2 regions of the Shewanella sp. 10N.286.45.A1 genome follow, and region 2 is predicted to be linked to the other one. Evidence: riboswitches for the same ligand, from Rfam matches in the RefSeq annotation. Region 2 holds a riboswitch; the other holds the start of a gene.
What was found. A riboswitch is a leader RNA that binds a small molecule or an ion and turns the genes downstream of it on or off. The one in region 2 is predicted to bind cobalamin.

Region 1: another riboswitch for cobalamin. It lies ahead of AB4238_RS04420 (ABC transporter ATP-binding protein); the one in region 2 lies ahead of AB4238_RS03830 (TonB-dependent receptor domain-containing protein).

What each region holds. Positions count from the first base shown of each region.
Region 1 is NZ_JBFRMK010000049.1:5,293-14,748, forward strand. Features, by position in the region: gene AB4238_RS04390 (LysR family transcriptional regulator) at 1-132, shown strand, start outside; gene AB4238_RS04395 (microviridin/marinostatin family tricyclic proteinase inhibitor) at 524-700, shown strand; gene AB4238_RS04400 (MvdC/MvdD family ATP grasp protein) at 754-1,752, shown strand; gene AB4238_RS04405 (MvdC/MvdD family ATP grasp protein) at 1,745-2,734, shown strand; gene metH (methionine synthase) at 2,787-6,530, opposite strand; gene AB4238_RS04415 (histidine phosphatase family protein) at 6,773-7,408, shown strand; cobalamin riboswitch at 7,490-7,638, shown strand; gene AB4238_RS04420 (ABC transporter ATP-binding protein) at 7,695-8,534, shown strand; gene AB4238_RS04425 (FecCD family ABC transporter permease) at 8,527-9,456, shown strand, end outside.
Region 2 is NZ_JBFRMK010000043.1:5,676-15,131, forward strand. Features, by position in the region: gene aroG (3-deoxy-7-phosphoheptulonate synthase AroG) at 1-75, shown strand, start outside; gene AB4238_RS03815 (TonB family protein) at 278-1,474, opposite strand; gene AB4238_RS03820 (BlaI/MecI/CopY family transcriptional regulator) at 1,471-1,848, opposite strand; gene AB4238_RS03825 (hypothetical protein) at 2,127-2,774, shown strand; cobalamin riboswitch at 3,381-3,580, shown strand; gene AB4238_RS03830 (TonB-dependent receptor domain-containing protein) at 3,700-5,547, shown strand; tRNA gene AB4238_RS03835 (tRNA-Phe) at 5,750-5,825, opposite strand; gene AB4238_RS03840 (RND family transporter) at 6,060-8,225, shown strand; gene AB4238_RS03845 (hypothetical protein) at 8,218-8,940, shown strand; gene AB4238_RS03850 (3-oxoacyl-ACP synthase III family protein) at 8,931-9,456, shown strand, end outside.

The DNA of each region.
Region 1 (9,456 bases), on a different contig from region 2:
CGGTTAATTTCTCTACTTCCTAAATATAAGAAAGAAAACTCGCCATTGAATATGGTGGTCGCACATCGAAAAAGTTACGACAGTAATTTGGTTGCACTTCGAGAGTTTCTTGTTAAGGCATTGTCGAATTAGAGGTGATTACAATTGACGAGCTGGCTATTTTTTAAACGGAGTCAGTTGTAAGCCCTGTCCACTTTTAAATCTTGCTTTATATTTAGGGGAATAATGATGACTTTTATTTAGAGTTTTATCATTGTCCTTATGAAAGCTTAATTTAAAGTATTGCTCTTTCTGTATATCGGTTTATGTGTTGCTACTGGTCATGCTAAATAGTGACTTTTCTTTAGATGTTCTGAAAATATTTTGCGATTAAATGCTTCTTTTCTGCGATAGCATAATGCCGAATAGTGATGTTTGATATTATTTAAGTCACTTAAATATGGCTGGGTGATAAACCTAGTCACTATTGTCATTCATTGCTATGAGTAAACCCATCAATTTAATTTTTAATTAGGGAAAATAAATGAATAAGCCATTTTTTAGTAATTTTTTAGAAGAGCAAGATCTTAAACGAGTCACTGGAGGTATTGTCGCTGGTGATGGTGGTTGCGTTATCACTGATAAAAGTAAGGATGAATTAGAGCATACGATGAAGCATCCATCTGATGGTGATGAAGGTGGCGAATTAGAAAGTATGTAATATCAAAAAAAGTGCTGTTTCAGCACTTTTTTAACTGCCAGAAGAGATTATAAGTGAGCCATAAAGTTCTGTGCTTAACCCATAGCCAAGATTATTACGTTACTGAATTGGTGGATGCTAGTTTAGCTGCCTTAGGTTTGAAGATGGTCAGGATGAATACAGACCAGTTTCCATTGAATATTCAAATTTCAGCGATGCAAACTAATCAGGGGATTAATGGTACGATTGAAATTGATGGCGTTCGCCATTATTTATCTGACTTCGTCGCAGTTTGGTTTAGAAAAAATCAACACTCTAATTTGAACTCTGTCCTAACGGGTGAAACGTTAAGCCAAGCTACCAAGGAGTCTACGGCGGCAAAAAATGCGGTGTTGTATGCATTGGAATCGATATTCTGGTTTGACTTTCCTTTTGACATCCAACGCGCTGAAAATAAACAACTGCAACTTATTCTCGCTAAAGAGTGCGGACTGTCAGTTCCGAACTCGTTACTAAGTAATTCCCCTGACGCAGTAAGACAATTTTTTGAGAGTGAAAACGGTAATCTTATTACCAAAATGCTGACTCCGCTAACCACTTTCATGAGTAATCCCAAGGCTTTCGTTTATACCTCAAAAGTAAACCGTGAGCATTTATCCAAATTAGATAGTTTGAAGTATTGCCCCATGCAGTTTCAACAAGAGATAGAAAAGGCTTATGAGCTGCGAGTCGTTTTTGTTGCAGGTGAGTTTTTTACCGGAAAAATTTCACTTAAAACAGCACGAAGTAAACAAAGTCTAGATTGGCGTAGTGCAGAACATCCGCATTTTTGCTGGAAGCCTTATCAACTGCCGGACACTGTTTGTCAGCAGATCAGACTTTTAATGGCGCGTCTTAGTTTAAATTTCGGGGCATTAGACATCATCAGAGCGACGAATGGGGATTATGTATTTTTGGAAGTTAATCCATGCGGTGAATGGGGAATGTTGCAAAAGGAATTGGACTTTCCTATAGCGCAATCTATAGCGCGATGTATAAAAAATAACGTAAATATAGGGCTATCTCATGAGTAATAACGTTGTGTTAATCATTACACATTCTAACGATAATCAATCAGTCGAGACTGTTACTAAGCACCTTTTAAACTATGGGGTGAAAGTCGCTAGATTTAATACTGATCTATTTCCGACTAAGGTTAGCATTGCCTCCTATCAAGGTTTAGATAAAGAGCAAGTACTGACTTTGGAAACGGGTGAGCAATATTTACTATCGGATATTGGTGCAATCTGGTATCGCCGATTTCATATTGCTCGGGATTTACCTAAAGATATCGATAGGCAAACCAGAAATGCTTGTTCTGAAGAATCTAAACGCACTGTTCTCGGCTATTTTGATGCTTTGAATGTGTTTAAGATTGATGATTATTGGAGTATTCGAAAGGCATCATCTAAAGAACTGCAACTCATTAAGGCCAATGAACAACGCATTGATATCCCAGATACTCTTACTACTAATGATCCTCAAGCAGCACTTGATTTTTATAATAAACATAATGGCAATATTATTACCAAAATGCAGACAGCTTTTGCTATTTATGAGGATGGAAAGGAAAATGTAGTCTTTACAAATCCAGTAAAAGAAAGTGACTTAGATAGACTTGAGGATTTACGTTTCTGCCCAATGCAATTTCAGCAATCTCTGCCGAAGGAGTTAGAACTGCGGGCAACTGTGGTCGGGGACAAGGTTTTTTGCATCGCTATCAACAGTAATGAGTTTCAAACTGAAAACTACGACTGGCGAAGAAAGGGCGCAACAACATTAGCTGCTTGGTTTGCTTATGATTTACCGGAGGAAGAGGCTCAAAAGTTGATTAAGCTTACTAAGAGTTTAGGGCTGAATTATGGCGCTGCAGACTATATTTTGACGCCTAATGGTGAACTAAAGTTCTTAGAAATTAACCCGTGTGGTGAGTTCTATTGGGCTGAAGCATATCAAAAACAAGAGATTTGCGCTGCGCTTGCCAGTCATCTTGTTAGCAATATGGCTAAAAAATAGAGTTGTAAGTGAAATTTGTGGGGGAAGCACTCCCCCCACTTAACGTGCGATTTTACTCAGGATCATAATCCAAAACTGGCATTAACCAGCGCTCAGTCTCTTCGATGCTCATCCCTTTACGCTTGGCGTAATCTTCTACCTGATCGCGACCAATATTGGTCACACCAAAGTAGCGTGATTTAGGGTGAGCAAAATACCAACCTGATACCGCAGCGGTTGGGAACATAGCATAGCTTTCGGTGATATTAAGGCCGATAGTTTCATCTGGCTTTAATAAGTCCCACAGCAGGCCTTTTTCGGTGTGATCTGGGCAAGCAGGATAACCTGGTGCAGGACGAATACCTTTGTACTTTTCACGAATAAGCGCTTCGTTATCAAGCGTTTCATCTGCTGCATAACCCCAGAACTCTTTACGTACACGCTCATGCATCCGCTCGGCAAACGCTTCGGCTAAACGGTCGGCCAAGCACTTGAGCATAATGGCGCTGTAATCATCATGATCCGCTTCAAAACGCGCTACGTGCTCATCAATACCGTGGCCTGCAGTGACTGCAAAGCCGCCCATGTAATCGGCAACGCCCGAGTCTTTTGGCGCAACAAAATCGGCTAAACAGAAGTTGTCATTACCGACACGTTCAATCTGCATCCGCAGGTGATGAGTGGTCATCTCAAGCTCGCTGCGAGTTTCATCGGTGTAAAGTTCAATATCATCGTGGTTAACAGTATTGGCTGGGAACAGTCCGATAACGGCTTTGGCGGTGAGCCACTTTTCACTGATGATTTTCTCCAGCATCGCTTTACCATCACTAAACAGTTTACGTGCCTCAATACCGACCACTTCATCATCTAAAATGCGTGGGAAATGACCATGTAGCTCCCAACTTCTAAAGAAGGGCGTCCAATCGATACGCTCCACTAAATCTTCGAGCGGGTAGTTATCAAAGACTTGACGCCCAAGTTGATTCGGCACAAATGGCGTATAGTTTTGCCAGTCATGCTGGCAACGATTTTCACGGGCAGCTTCAATAGAGGTGATGACTTTACGCTTGGTTTGTGACAGACGCTTTTCGCGCATCACATCATACTCTTGATAGGCTTCATCAATCGTTGCTTGGCGGGTATCGTTATTGATCAACTTTGACACCATAGGGACGGCGCGTGAAGCATCGGCGATATAGATCGCACCTTCAGGCGAGTGCGGTGCAATCTTGACGGCAGTATGGATTTTTGAGCAGGTCGCGCCGCCAATAATCGATGGAATAGTTAAGCCCGCTTTATGGAAGCTCTTAACGTTATGTACCATTTCGTCCAGACTTGGGGTAATGAGTCCTGACATGCCGATAATGTCGACGTTCTCAGCCTTGGCCACTTCGATAATCTTTTCGACCGGCACCATGACGCCTAAATCAATCACTTCATAGCCGTTACAGGCCAGTACAACTCCAACAATGTTTTTGCCAATATCATGGACATCGCCTTTAACCGTCACCATTAGTATTTTACCGTTGGACTGGCCAGCAACTTTTTCAAGTTCAATATAAGGGTTGAGGTAAGCGACGGCTTTTTTCATCACTCGTGCAGATTTAACCACTTGTGGCAGGAACATTTTGCCTGAGCCAAATAGGTCACCTACGATGTTCATGCCATCCATTAATGGCCCTTCAATCACATCCAGCGGGCGACTGGCTTGGCAACGGGCTTCTTCAGTATCTTCATCAATAAAGTCTGTAATGCCTTTGACTAATGCATGAGCTAAGCGCTCATTAACCGGTTTTGTGCGCCACTCTAAATCTTCTTTCTTGGCGGCCTGACTGCCATCGCCGCGGAATTTTTCTGCCACTTCGAGTAGCAATTCAGTATTACTTGAGTCGTTAACGGTGCAGGGCAAGTTTTGCACAATGGCTTCGACCCGCGCTTTAAGCTCAGGATCAATATCATCGTATATCGCCAGTTGCCCAGCGTTAACAATACCCATGTCCATACCAGCTTGAATAGCGTGGTACAGAAATACCGCATGGATCGCTTCACGCACCGGATTATTACCGCGGAACGAGAATGACACATTGGAGACTCCGCCTGAAATCATGGCATGGGGCAGGGTACGCTTTATCTCTGCAGTGGCTTCTATAAAGTCGACGGCGTAGTTGTCGTGCTCCTCAATACCGGTCGCAATGGCGAAAATATTCGGGTCAAAGATAATGTCTTCTGGCGGGAAGCCTACTTTATCAACCAACACATTGTATGCGCGAGTACATATTTCTACTTTACGTGCTTTAGTATCGGCTTGGCCGACTTCATCAAATGCCATCACGATGGCAGCCGCACCGTAGCGTTTCACCAATGTGGCTTGCTCAATAAACTTCTCTTCGCCCTCTTTAAGCGAAATAGAGTTAACGATGCCCTTACCTTGAATACATTTTAGGCCCGCCTCAATCACCTCCCACTTAGAGGAGTCGATCATAATTGGTACACGTGAAATATCAGGCTCAGAGGCAATAAGATTAAGAAACTTGTGCATGGTTTCAGCGCCATCGAGCATGCCTTCATCCATGTTGATATCGATGATCTGCGCGCCGTTTTCAACTTGATCGCGGGCAACACTGAGCGCTTCTTCATATTCGCCGGTTTTAATCAGGCGTAAAAACTTAGCCGAGCCAGTAACGTTCGTACGTTCACCCACGTTTAAAAATAGTGAGTTTTCATCAATAGTGAGCGGTTCAAGCCCTGATAGGCGGCAAGCTACTGGAATATCGGGCAGCTTTCGTGCTGGATGCTTAATCACGGCGTCGCGGATGACGCGGATATGAGCGGGCGTGGTACCACAACAGCCGCCAATCACGTTTAAAAAGCCTTCCTCGGCCCACTCTTCAATCACTTCGCTCATTTGCTCTGGTGTTTCGTCGTAACCACCAAATTCATTGGGTAGACCAGCGTTAGGGTGCGCCGAGACAAAACACTCGGATATTTTTGATAACTCTTCTACATATGGGCGCAGCTCTTTTGGCCCTAATGCACAGTTAAGCCCAATGGTTAATGGCTTTACATGGCGCAGTGAGTTGTAGAAAGCTTCGGTCGTTTGCCCGGTAAGTGTTCGACCTGAGGCATCGGTAATGGTGCCTGAGATCATAATGGGCAGGCGGAAACCTTGGGTGTCGTAGACGGTTTCAATGGCAAATAGTGCCGCTTTTGCATTGAGGGTATCAAAGATGGTCTCAACCATGATGATATCGCTGCCGCCGGCAATGAGTGCATTGATTGACTCAATATAAGCGTCTACAAGCTCATCAAAACTGACGTTACGAAACCCAGGGTCGTTAACATCAGGGCTGATTGAACAAGTACGGTTGGTCGGACCAAGCACGCCCGCTACATAGCATTGGCGGCCGGTTTCAGCCTCTACTTCATTGGCGGCTGCTCGCGCGAGGCGAGCACCCTGTAAATTTATCTCAGCTGAATGTGCCTGCATATCGTAATCGGCCATGGCGATACGAGTGGCATTAAAGGTGTTGGTTTCGATAATATCGGAGCCAGCCAGCAGGTAATCTTTATGGATCTGCTTGATAGCTTCAGGCTGAGTGAGCACCAACATATCGTTGTTACCCTTTACATCACAATGCCAGTTTTTGAACTGCTCACCGCGAAATTGTTGCTCTTCAAATTTGCGATCTTGGATCATGGTGCCCATTGCACCATCAAGTAGCAGGATCCCTTCCTCTAACTTTTTAGTCAGTACTGCTAACACCTTGTCGGCAGTATCTTGGGTGTGCGGGACTGGGCTCAGGGTATGTGTTGCCATAAAAAATTCCTACCAAATACAGAGTCGCAAAATATAAATTCAGTTACTTTGTCCATTCTTATCAACTTAAAGCTAGCATTACTAGGCTAAGTTATTTATTTTTGGACATTTATACGTATAGACGTCCATAATACGTGAGTCATTAGCGAAAGTGCAACCCCTAAAACTTGATACTTTTTCAATAAGAATATGTAATGGTTTACTTGTAAGTATTTGATAAATATAATTGGTTGGATTGTTTGGTGAAAAATACCAAGGTGATTTTACTACGACATGGTGCCTGCGAAGGCGGCAATATTTTACGTGGTCATACGGATGTTATGCTGAGTTTAGCTGGAAAAGAGCAGCTAAATGTGGCTTTTTCGACTCTTAAAAATAGTAAAACCTGTCATTTGGCTAAAAACAGCATGGCGGATCTAGTGGTGAGTTCGCCATTATTGCGCTGCTCAGAACCCGCTCAAGCTTTTGCCATGCAGCACAATATTCATTTTGTTGAACTGGCCGGTTTTATGGAAGTTAATTTTGGCGATTGGGATGGAAAGCCTTTCACTGAGCTTTATCAGCAATACAGTGAGCAGTTGGATGCCTACTGGGCAAATCCATGGGTGCATACCCCACCAAACGGCGAAACGATGCAAGCTTTTGAATCTAGAGTGGATAAGGCTTGGGAGGCTTTAGTTGAGCAGTATAAAGGTAAGGTTATATTGCTATTAACCCATGGCGGCGTTATTCGACACTTAATGGCTAAATCCCTCGGACTAAAACAGTGCGCAGGGATCTACAGTGCTTTGAAATTGCCCTATGCAGCGACGGTGGTTATTGATGTCTTGGAAGATGGTGGCCAGCAATACTTAAGCCTTAATTGGGGGCTGGAGTAACAAGTTGTTGATCAAGTGCAATGCCTTATCAGCTTTGCATGATAAACTGCAGCCTATTACCTCAAAATGAGGTAAACCACACAAACTAAATTTAAGTTAGGTGCTTTATCGCACAAATTGGGAACCGGTGGCCGCATAAGGCTAATGAGTCCGGACTGTACCCGCAACTGTATGGGAGCGAAATAGCTTTCGCCCCAAGTCAGATACCAGCCTAACTTAACCATACTGAATAACTTGAGCGGGCGTCTCAAGGGAGTGTACTAACACATGTTTTGCAGTTTATTGAATGTCTAGTCAGGCATCAGAAACAGTACTTACTGTTCGCGGCTTAGGCTGGAAATTAAATAGCCAGCCCATATTATCTGATATCGAATTTAGCTTAGCTAAAGGAAGCATGCTGGGCATTATTGGCCCCAATGGTGCGGGTAAATCTAGCTTACTGCGTTGTCTATATCGCTTTATCAAACCTACAAGCGGTAAAATTCATTTATTTGGTCAGCCAATTACAGCACTATCAGCAAAGGCATTTGCCAAGCAGATTGCTGTTGTACTGCAAGATACACCACATCACTTTGAAATGACCACCACTCAGCTTGTCAGCCTAGGTTTGACGCCCCATAAAGGCGCGTTTGAATTTACCAATGCTGATGATCGAGAGGTTGTGGCTCAGGCTTTAATTAAAGTGGGCTTGGCTGATAAAGCTAACCAAGCTTATGAAAGCTTATCTGGTGGCGAGAAACAGCGTGCGCTCATCGCTCGTGCGATTGTTCAGCGACCACAGCTGTTGATTTTGGATGAGCCAACTAATCACCTTGATATTCGCTACCAAATCCAAACCTTAGAGTTACTGCACACGCTTAATATAACAGTCATCACCTCAATTCATGATCTCAATCTTGCCAGTGCTCTGTGCGACGAGTTATTACTCCTTGATAAGGGGCGCTGTGTAGCCAAGGGCACGCCCAAAGCAGTGTTAACAGAGCAGCGTATTGGCGAAGTGTTTGATGTCTGTTGTGAAGTTAAACCTCACCCACAGCACGGTAACCCACTTATCAGTTATTTCTATGGTTATGAACCGCGCAGTAAATCGCATCATGGATTAGAAGAGGGTGGCAAGGATGTCTAATTCATTGTCTGTTATTGCTCAGAGTAAATGGCAACAGTCCTATCAATTACTATTGCTCATTACGCTACTGCTAATAGCGGTTATTACACCATTTGCAGCAACAAGCTTTGGTGCCGCAAGTATTTCAGCTAATGACGTGTTACAGGTCTTTAGCCACAAAGCTTTCGGCCTAGGTGAAAACCAAGGTGTGACTGAACGCATTATTTGGGAGCTAAGGTTACCGCGAGTCATACTGGCGTTTATTGCTGGAGCTGGTCTGTCTATTGCGGGCAGTGTGTTGCAAACCGTGACTCGTAATCCGTTGGCCGACCCTTACCTATTTGGCATATCTTCTGGTGCGTCTTTTGGTGCTGTGGTGGTTTTAACCCTATTTAGCCAAAGTATATTGTGGCTAAGCTTACCTCTTGGTGCATTTATTGGTGCCAGCTTATCGGTATTGATGGTACTGAGTTTGTGTGGTCGAAATTTATCAACTCAGGTCGAGCGTATGCTGTTATCCGGTGTCGCTATCTCATTTATGTTTGGTGCCATGGCCAGTTTACTGCTGTACTTTTCGAGCCCTCAAGCGGCCGCTTCAGTGCTTTTTTGGAGTTTAGGTAGCTTTGCTAAAGCCAGTTGGTCTGGATTGATTTTACCCGCAATTATAGTGTCGATTTGTACGTTAGTTATTCTGTTATTTAAAAGGCAGATCGTTGCGATGCGAGCCGGCGATGAGACAGCGCACACTTTAGGGATAAACGTTGGGCGTCTACGGTTATCTATGTTGTTACTGTGCTCGCTTATCACAGCGATATTAGTCGCAAATTGCGGTGGCATAGGTTTTATCGGTTTGATGGTACCGCACACGGTGCGCTTGCTCTTTCCTGGCCGTTACCCGTTACTGCTGACTGCTGCGATAGGTGGGCTATTTATGGTTTGGGTT
Region 2 (9,456 bases):
GATGCATGTATCGGTTGGGATGACACAGAGAAAATGCTGAGCGTATTGAACGTGAGTATACTTAAGCGTCGATAACGGTTAGTGGTAAGTTTTTTGTTAAATTAAAACCTGGTGTTGCACCGGGTTTTTTTATGGCTTTTTGTAACGACAAAAAGAGCATCTAGGCTCTTTGTTGATAAACGCAGCATTCCTGGTGTTTATCTCGTATCGTAAAGTCTGCCTGTTCAATATCTACAGCTCTTTCCTATTTGCTATAACTACTGACAGGTTGGTCTACTTATTTTGAGGTCACTTTAACTTTTTCAATGTCACTCACTGGTGCTTCAACAACAAAATCAAGCTGTACTAACGAGCCTTTTGCGCCAGTTTTAGATTCGCTATAACGCCACTGCTTTAAGGCTTTAATGGCTGATGCATCAAATACTGCAGTTGGCGATGACTTGATCACTTCAACATTGTTCACTTCGCCTGTGGGAGCGATATCAAATTGCATTACTACAAATCCATTTTGATTGGCTTCTACTGCCGCAGCAGGATAGGCGGGTTCAATTCTGATAACTGGATGGATTTCAGGATTTTTATCGTCTCCAGCTAACACTTGCTGGTTAAGTAAAAGGCTGCTTAAGCCCAGTGCCACAGTCAGCCCAATAACGGCTAAGCCACTTTGGCCTTGTTGATGAGTTCTCATTTGCATTATACGCTCCTTGAGTATGTGTTTGTTTCCATAGTGTGTGTGTAACAAGCCGTGACTAGCTTGTTGTGAGTATGCGAGTAACAGTTTGCTGTAAACTATTTTCTCTGCAGTATCGAGAGTGGCAGTTACCTTAGCATCACAGGCTAACTCCTGATCATTCCTAAAACGTCTATATGCTATCCAAAACAAAGGGTTAAACCAAAATACAGCTAAGATCCCGTAGGCTAAAAGATTACAACTCAGATCTAATCTTTGGTGATGGTATTGTTCGTGCTCAATAATGGCACGCTGCTGTAAGGGACTTAGATTTACAAACCCAGTAGGTAGAATAATCTTGGGGTGAATAACCCCAACGAGCATAGGAGAGTGAACCTTTTCATGGCTGTATGTTGCTAGGTAGGAAGCTAAACCTTCTACCTTTTTAGCTGTCTGTAGCAATGTGCGTAGGTAAGCGCCTTGCAACCACAATGCCAGTGACATTGTGCTTAAACCTATAAGCCAGATGACGGTTAGTGCTTGGCTGTACCAAGATGATTCACTTTGCTTTATGGCTTTGCCAGCCTGAACACTGTAATAAGCAATCTGATTAGATTGCACGGGAAATAGTTGCGTAGGAACATAGTTGACTAATATAGAGCTCAACAAAAGTAGCGGTAATAACATCCACAAAGTATAGGTTTTGTGTGCACCAAAGTGTTTCTGTAATCTGCTATGGCCAAGTAATAGTATGCTGCAAATAAGGCTTAATAACAGAGTTTGCTGCAGTAACCAAAGGCTCATGACTTATTTTCCTCTTGCCAGGTATCAATCAGTTGTTGTAACTCTTCAACATCTTTTGCGCTTAGCTTGTTTTCGCGAGCAAAGCCTGCAACTAAAGGAGCAACCCGACCAGAGAAGAGTCTTTCGATAAAAGATTCACTCTCTTTCAGTTGATAATCACTTTGAGCAATGAGTGGATGATATAAGTAACTACGACCCTGCTTTTCAAAACCGATAGCTTGCTTTTTAACAAGTCTATTAAGCAGCGTTTTAACTGTTTTCTCGTGCCAGTCAGTATTCTTACTTAACTGGGCTACAACTTCGCTGGCACTTATTGGCGATTTTTGCCAAAGCACATTGAGTACATTGAGCTCAGCATTACTTATCTCTTTCATGATGATTATCTCGTCAATAGCTATTATTTCACTGATGATAACTATTGATTACAGTTGTAATTTTTAATTATGATTACAAATGTAATCATAATGTGCAAGCCCTTATGTTAATTAAATGATAATGAGTGGTGGCGTTTCAAGTATGCGGTTGAATAGATTCACTATTGGTTCGCTAAAAGCTGGCTGTATCCTTAGGAGGGATTTTTTATCTATGCCTTTTGCTGCTGTAACGATACAATCTGTTAAACATAAATACCCTAAACAAGGATTGTAAAGGTATGAAAGCAAGTCAGCCGTCACGCTGGGTAATCTGTTCAGTACTTTTATGCTGTCATTTTTCAATGGGGGCGTATGCATCAGAAACGACAGAGAGCTCGATTGATAAGTCGCCTATGCAACTGTCTATTTTTAGCCAGAAATTAAGTTTTTTCCTTCCCAATGACTGGAAACTAGCCTACACACAACGAGAAGATGGGATGTTTTCTGCTGAGTTTTTACCTCAAGTTGAAGGCCTAAATAATTGGTCTTCAATGGTATGCATTCAAGGTTTTGAGGGAATGGCAGTTAATATTAAACCGGATGATTTCCTTGATACTATGGTTGCTACCTATCGAGATAACTGCAGTGGTGAGGTGATATATGAACGCGTTGATAATGAATTTATTAATGGTCATCAAACTGCTAGTGCCATCATTGGTTGTACCCGAATGCCAAACACCCATCTAAATGGACTTGAAATCAATTTTTATAAAGAGCCTCAGCGCCTAAGTGAGATTGGTTTTTATACTGCTATTAGCGGAGAGAAGGATTTGTATCTTATCCATAAGTCTTTGCGAAGTAATGAATTTAATACCATCAGCACTCTGGTTGAAAAGAAAAACTATCGTGAGTTTATGTCTGCGGCCAGCCCGTTTAATTTAAATTAAAACATCAGTGGTCTGATACTGGTTTTTTTTGAGTAATATGGGTGCTAGCTAAATCTTCAGCAGCAATTGGCATAGCGCTGCTAAAAAGGCTTTTATACTGGTTTTTCCTGCCCATATTGCGAAACAAGACTAGGGTCTGCTGCTCTTTCATGGTTGTTTTTGGAGTAATTTATTGGCCATTTTGGCAAGGCAGAGGCTATGTCGTGTAGTCACTCTCCACAAGAGCCTTTAACGCAGAAAAAATGGCCAAGGAATGCTGTCCTTTGGATCCGTTTCATTGCTTCTATTCTATTATGACTAGAATGCGTGATGTGCCCTTCACTTAGCTGGTAGAGCGTCATCGCTCAAGCCTTGTACTAGAAGCATTATTCCTTACGGTAAAGAATCGAACAAAAACTAAGCTCTAAAGATCAACAGACCCTAAAGGATTAGCTGCTAGGTTTTATCTCATTCTTTCTGTTTATAGCGATAAGTCTAGTCATTACAATCTAAGCTAGAACAAATCTGCTCTTTGATTAGTTAGACTTTTAACCATATAGACGTCTATAATGCGCGCACAAAGCGGTAACCTCAACATACCGCAGCGTAACAACGATAAAAAATAACTAACTAGTCAACTTTATTGGTGCCTCTGCTTTCAACTTGCTTGTTGGCTGAGGATAATCGGGAAGTCAGTTAAATTCTGACACTGCCCCCGCAACGGTGAATGGTGAGACACAAGCGCTTTAAAGCTTGTTGTCGCATATTGATGACTTCATCAATATAGAGCCTAAGTCCGGAGACCGGCCCGTAAAGTGATTTCGATGATTTCGGCGGGCAGATCTCGAAGTGCGGCAACCGGTAAATGTAGCGAAGGCACTATGCGCTATTTATTTTACTGTGCCGTGACACATTTGCTCCGTTTTCCTTTAGGAGTCAAGGGTAAATGGGTACTAAACCATCTAAAATTGCGTTGCTTATCAGCGGCGTATTCAGCTTAACTGTATTGCCAACAGTGGCAGCAGAATCCAATCAAGACGTGACTATCGAAACCATCACCGTAACCGGTACCCGTTTTGATAGAAGCACTGAACAACAGCTTACCGTTATTAATACTATTGAACGCAGCGAGATTGAACGGCTTAATCCGAAGTCAATTGCCGACGTGTTAGAAAATCTGCCTGGTGTAAGCGTCACTCGTAATGGCGGTGCTGCGCAAGCTTCTTCTGTAAGTATCCGCGGAACCAGTAGTGACCATGCTTTAATCATTGTCGATGGTGTGAAAATCGGTTCTGCAACATTGGGTACTGCAAACTTAAGTACTATCTCTCCTGAGAATATTGAGCGAATAGAAGTGCTAAAAGGCCCTAGAGCATCGGTATGGGGTAGTGATGCTATTGGTGGTGTGATTCAAATATTTACTCGCCAGCTAAAATCAGATGAATGGTATGTTGGCGCTGAATACGGTAGCAATGATTATGTTCGTGGTTCTGCTGGTATTGGTCTGGAGCATGGACAAGGCAGCAGTACGCTAGCTATCAACCATGATCGTTCAAATGGCTACGATGTCTACAATGGCGCTGAAGCAGAAAATGATGCTGACGGTTATGATCGTACATCGCTATCTGTTAAAGGTTCACAATCGTTAAATGAACAATGGCAGGCACTTTGGAATGGTCAGTACGATAAGGGGAATACTCAATACGATGACATCTATGGTTCTGGTGGCAACGATGAGTTTGAATTCGCTAATTACCTTTGGACTTTAGGTACTCAATACAGTACTGAGCATTTTAACAGTAAGTTGACTATAAGCCAGTCTCGTGATTATAACGACTATTTCCGCGGCGGTAGCGTAGCTGTAAATGTGAGTGAATTTGAAACTAAGCGTAAGCAAGTTAACTGGAGTAATCAGTATTTAGTTGGTAACGACCTAAACCTTAGCGGTGGCATTGATTGGTCGAATGAAGCTATAATTGGAGATTATGCCCAAACTGATAGAGATTTGGTCGGCGTTTATTTACTTGCAGAAAAGCAGTGGGATAAATTGCTTGCTGAAATTGCCGTTCGCTATGATGACGTTAAGAATGTCGACAGTGAAACAACCTATAACTTAGGGCTTGCCTATCAGTTTGATGAGCAGTGGCGTCTAGCTGTAACTACAGGAACAGCATTTAAAGCACCAACATTCAACGACCTGTATTATCCAAACTTAGGCAACCCCGCTCTTCTATCTGAAACATCTGAAAACTATGATGTTACGCTGAATTATCAACACAACGATGTGCAGGCTTATATTAGTCTATTTAGAAACGATATTAAAAACTTGATTGGCTGGGAAAAAACGGGTGAAGTTGATGGTAATGGCTGGGATATCTCTAAACCTAGCAATATCGATGATGCAAAGATCTTAGGTGCGGAATTCTTTACTAAATTTTCCTTATTTGGTTTAGAACATCAATTGGCTTATACCTACCTAGATACTGAAGATAAAGCGACTGAAGAAAAGTTAACCGGCCGCAGCGAAAATGAAGTGAATTACTCGCTAAGCTACCGTTGGAATGACTTTGAACTACTGGCTAATTATCATTATCAAGGTAAACGCTATGCTGGATATAAGCAGTATCTAGATGCTTATCATCAGTTAGATTTAGGTGTTGGTTATCAAGTCTCTGATAGTTGGCAACTACGCTTAAAAGCTAATAATGTTTTCGATGAAGACATTGTGTCGGTGACTAATTACAACAGCCCAGGCAGAGAGCTATTTTTCAGCGTGAGCTATAGCGCGCTATAAGCTTATAGCGTCTGCAAATAGTTTAAAAGCCAGTCTTAACCAGACTGGCTTTTTTGTTGATGCAATTTAGCTAAAGAGTGGAGGCTGTAGGATTTTAAATCCCAGATACAAAAAAACCTCGCTAGGCGAGGTTTTTTGTAAGCTTAAGGTCTTAGATTGCCTCAGCTTAATGTTTAGATGTTGCAACACCTAAACTAAATATTGGTGCCCGAACCCGGAATCGAACCAGGGACACGAGGATTTTCAATCCTCTGCTCTACCGACTGAGCTATTCGGGCAACGGGCGCTATTAAAAGGCTTTTACCGATTTGAGTCAACCAATTTCTGCTAAATATCACTATTTTTTAGCTGTGCGTTGAATAATGCAGCGTTTAGCTGCACAACTGAGCAATTTGTTTGTCAGTTCTATAGCTTTAGCCATTGAACTACTATTTGTTATAAAACTGTGAATATAATCGTGAGTTACACGGTCTAGTGTTTTATAACTAAAATATCAGTGAGGGTGAAGCTAGTTGCATAGTCAGACAGTTTGGAAAATTCAACGTTATCCAGTAGTGCTATTCGTAGTTATTGCTTTTCTGCTGCTGCTTTCATTGTTAGGACTACATAGGTTGAACCTCGATGTCGATTTTAGTGATTATTTCTCTCCTGAGGACTCACGCTTTATCGCTTTTAATAACATGGGTGATAACTTCGAGCGTCATGATCAGCTGTGGTTATTGCTTGAGAGCAAACAGGACTGGCGTGACGGAGAGCTTAACCAGTCCTTGTTAGCCTTTGTCTCTCAAATTGATAAACAGTCAGATATCATCAGTGTGCAGGGTTATAATCAATTTGTGCAAGGTAGCGCCCAAGCCAATAAAATCTTGTCCTATAAAAAGCATCCTCGCCTCGATTCTGTTTTGTCGAATGACGGCCATGCAATATTGCTCCAGTTTCAGTTAGATGAGTCTAAGGCGTCGCAATTTAAAACACGCAGCTTATGGCTCATCGATACGTTAGATAACATCAAGCTTCAATCACAACAGTTCTGGCAACCATTGAAGGTTGAAAGTTACCTCAATGGCACTCATGCCTTAAATTGGCAATATGCCAAAGTATTGCGCCATGACCTTACTTGGTTTGCTCCCTCTTTATTACTGGTCATTTTTGTTATGGCGGCTCTATTTATTAGGCAGACAGTGTGGATAGCAGCGCTGTGCCTTAATAGCTTAATCGCACTTGTTTTGACGGTCGGCGTTGCAGCATGGTTGAAGCTCACCTTGGCTGCAATTAGCGCTTTTGTGCCGGTGATCATTGTGACGTTAGCGCTTGCCTATGCATCGCACCTGTATTTTGGTTGGCGTAGGGCAGTGAATAATGGCTTGTCGAATGAACAAGCGTTAACTGAAACCGTTGGTGTTAATCAAGCACCACTTTTCTACTCAACGGTCACCACCATATTTGGTTTCTGTTTATTAACTTTTAGTCCGTCACCTCCAATTCAAAGCTTTGGATTGCTGGTGGCTTTTGCTGTGTTCTGTAACTATTTACTGAGCCTTACTACGCTTATTTATTTTGCCAAGTTCTCAGTTGCAAAGTCTCAACCAATCCGTTTATTTACCACTGTCATAGGCTTAGCTAAATATAATGTAAAAAGACCCAATGCGGTTATGTTGGGGATTGTGCTTATCAGCATTATTGCCACATTTAGTGTCTCTAAATTGACCTTAAATGACGACCCATTAAGCTACTTTAATGAAGACAACCCTTTTACCGTTTCCAGTCAAAAAATGCGCCAGTATTTTGCTGGCATTAACTTGCAACATTATGTTGTTGCAAGTGTTTCAGGTGAACAGGTTGATAAGGTTGAACTGAGCTTTATTTATAAGTTTGCTCGCTTTTTAAAAGCTCAGGCTGAAGTGAATAAAGTGCAGCACTTAGGTGATTGGATAAGAAGTACCGGGATTGGGCAAAGTCAGTTTCATCAATTGCTGGCTAATAACTCAGTGACCGAGCTGCATTTACAGAGTGAACTGTCCGCAAACAAGAGTGCTGCTCTAGTAACGCTGTATTTAAAACCGATGACGGCTATGGAGTTGGTGGCATTCGAGAAGAAAGTTAATTATTGGCTGGAGCAGAATGCTTCGCAGGTTACCGTTAGTCCGCCGCTTGGTAGCAATTTACTGTTTGCTCACCTAAGCATTGATAACGCCAATAATATGCTGTCTTCATTTGGCGTGGCTTTGATTGCGTTAGCCGTTCTACTCAGTATTTTAAAGCGTTCGTTACTGTTTGGTTTTATGGGGCTGTTACTTAACTTCCTACCTTTACTGTGGGTATTTGCGCTGTGGCAGCTTAACGGCGGCTTTATTAGCTTAGGCGCGGCCGTTGTGCTCGGTATGATGTTGGGGGTGATTGTTGACGATACATTACACTTGATGTTGAAACTGCCGAGCGAACCTTCAAAAGACAGCATAGCGCTTATGTGGCAGGGGTTAAGTAAGGTACTACCGGTGATCAGTTTTACCACGCTGACGATAGCTCTTGGTTTTTCCATTGGCTTGTTGTCTGACTTTGCTCCTATAGCACAACTGAGTTTGTTGTCCTGTTTGGTCGTGCTTTTCGCCTGGGGCTTTGATGTGTTGATGTTACCAGTTCTTTACCAGCGTTGGGTGCTAAGGAGGTCAAATGCTTGAGCGAAATTTACCTCGATGTTTTCCATTAAGACGCAAACACTCAATTGGGTTGGCTGATCATGCCAACGGCCAACGAATCGAAAGTTGGTTGCAAGCGGCAACAGTCTCTCCAATCCGTTTTTCTGATCAACAGACTGACGCGATGGAAAGATTGCTGCCCTTATTACTGTGCGGTGAGCAATCGGCGCAGTTAGTATTTAATAGCGAGATAGCGCGCTTAGCTGGCTCGGAACATAAACTCATTCTAAGCTGTTTGCATGGAGTCGAAGCGGATGAATATCGGCACGACATAGCCTTGCAACAAGTTGCAAGTCAATTGACGGAATTGACAAGTTTTATCCAAGTACAACGAAAGGCCAAGCGTTTTTATGCCAGCTTAGGGCGAGTCGAAAATTACAGCGAACACTTTGTCAGAATTGCCATCTTAGATACCTGTGTCACCCATATTATGCAGTCATTTGAACAGTGCCATTTAGGCAGGGAACATCCATTTTCACAGTTGTGTGGGCTAATCAAAAAAGATGAAGCTAAACATGTTTACGTTAGCCGCAAACATGCAATGGCGCTTGGTGCTGATGCAAACCAGTTTGCTGAACAACATGAGCAAGTGGTAGGTAACTTGATGCAGCTATTGCTGACTCAAGGGGGAGCATTTGAGTCTATGGGTGTGTGCTTAGATGGCGTAACAAGAAAGCTGGAGGCTAAATGGCGGTAAAATTTGCTAAACATTCGCTCTCATTGAAGGGGATTGATCACGCCCTACCTCACGACAATATTGATAATGAATATTTGTTAGAGAAGCTAAAGCAGCAGTGCGGTTTGTTGACCGCAAGAAAAGCCAAAGCGATTGCACGGCGAATGGGAATAGAGGGAAGGCATTTGTGTCGTGATCTTAATGTCGCAACAAGTAGACCTTCACCAACCAGTATAGAGTTGAGTGTTCAAGCTCTCAATGGTGCGCTGCTAGCTGCAGATGTTGAAATAAGCGAGCTCGACTATTTACTCTCTCATACTTGCACACCACATACTCAAGTTCCTCCCAATGCAGCCTGGGTAGCGGATAAATTGTCATACCATGGCCCTTATTTAGAGTTACGCCAAGCGTGCACTGGCTTTGCTAACGGGTTGCAGATAGCCTCTAGCTTTTGCGCTGTGAACCAACAACCCGTGGCTATTGTTGGCTGTGAGACCGGTTCTGTCTATTTTGATATGGATAATCAGTTTATTGATA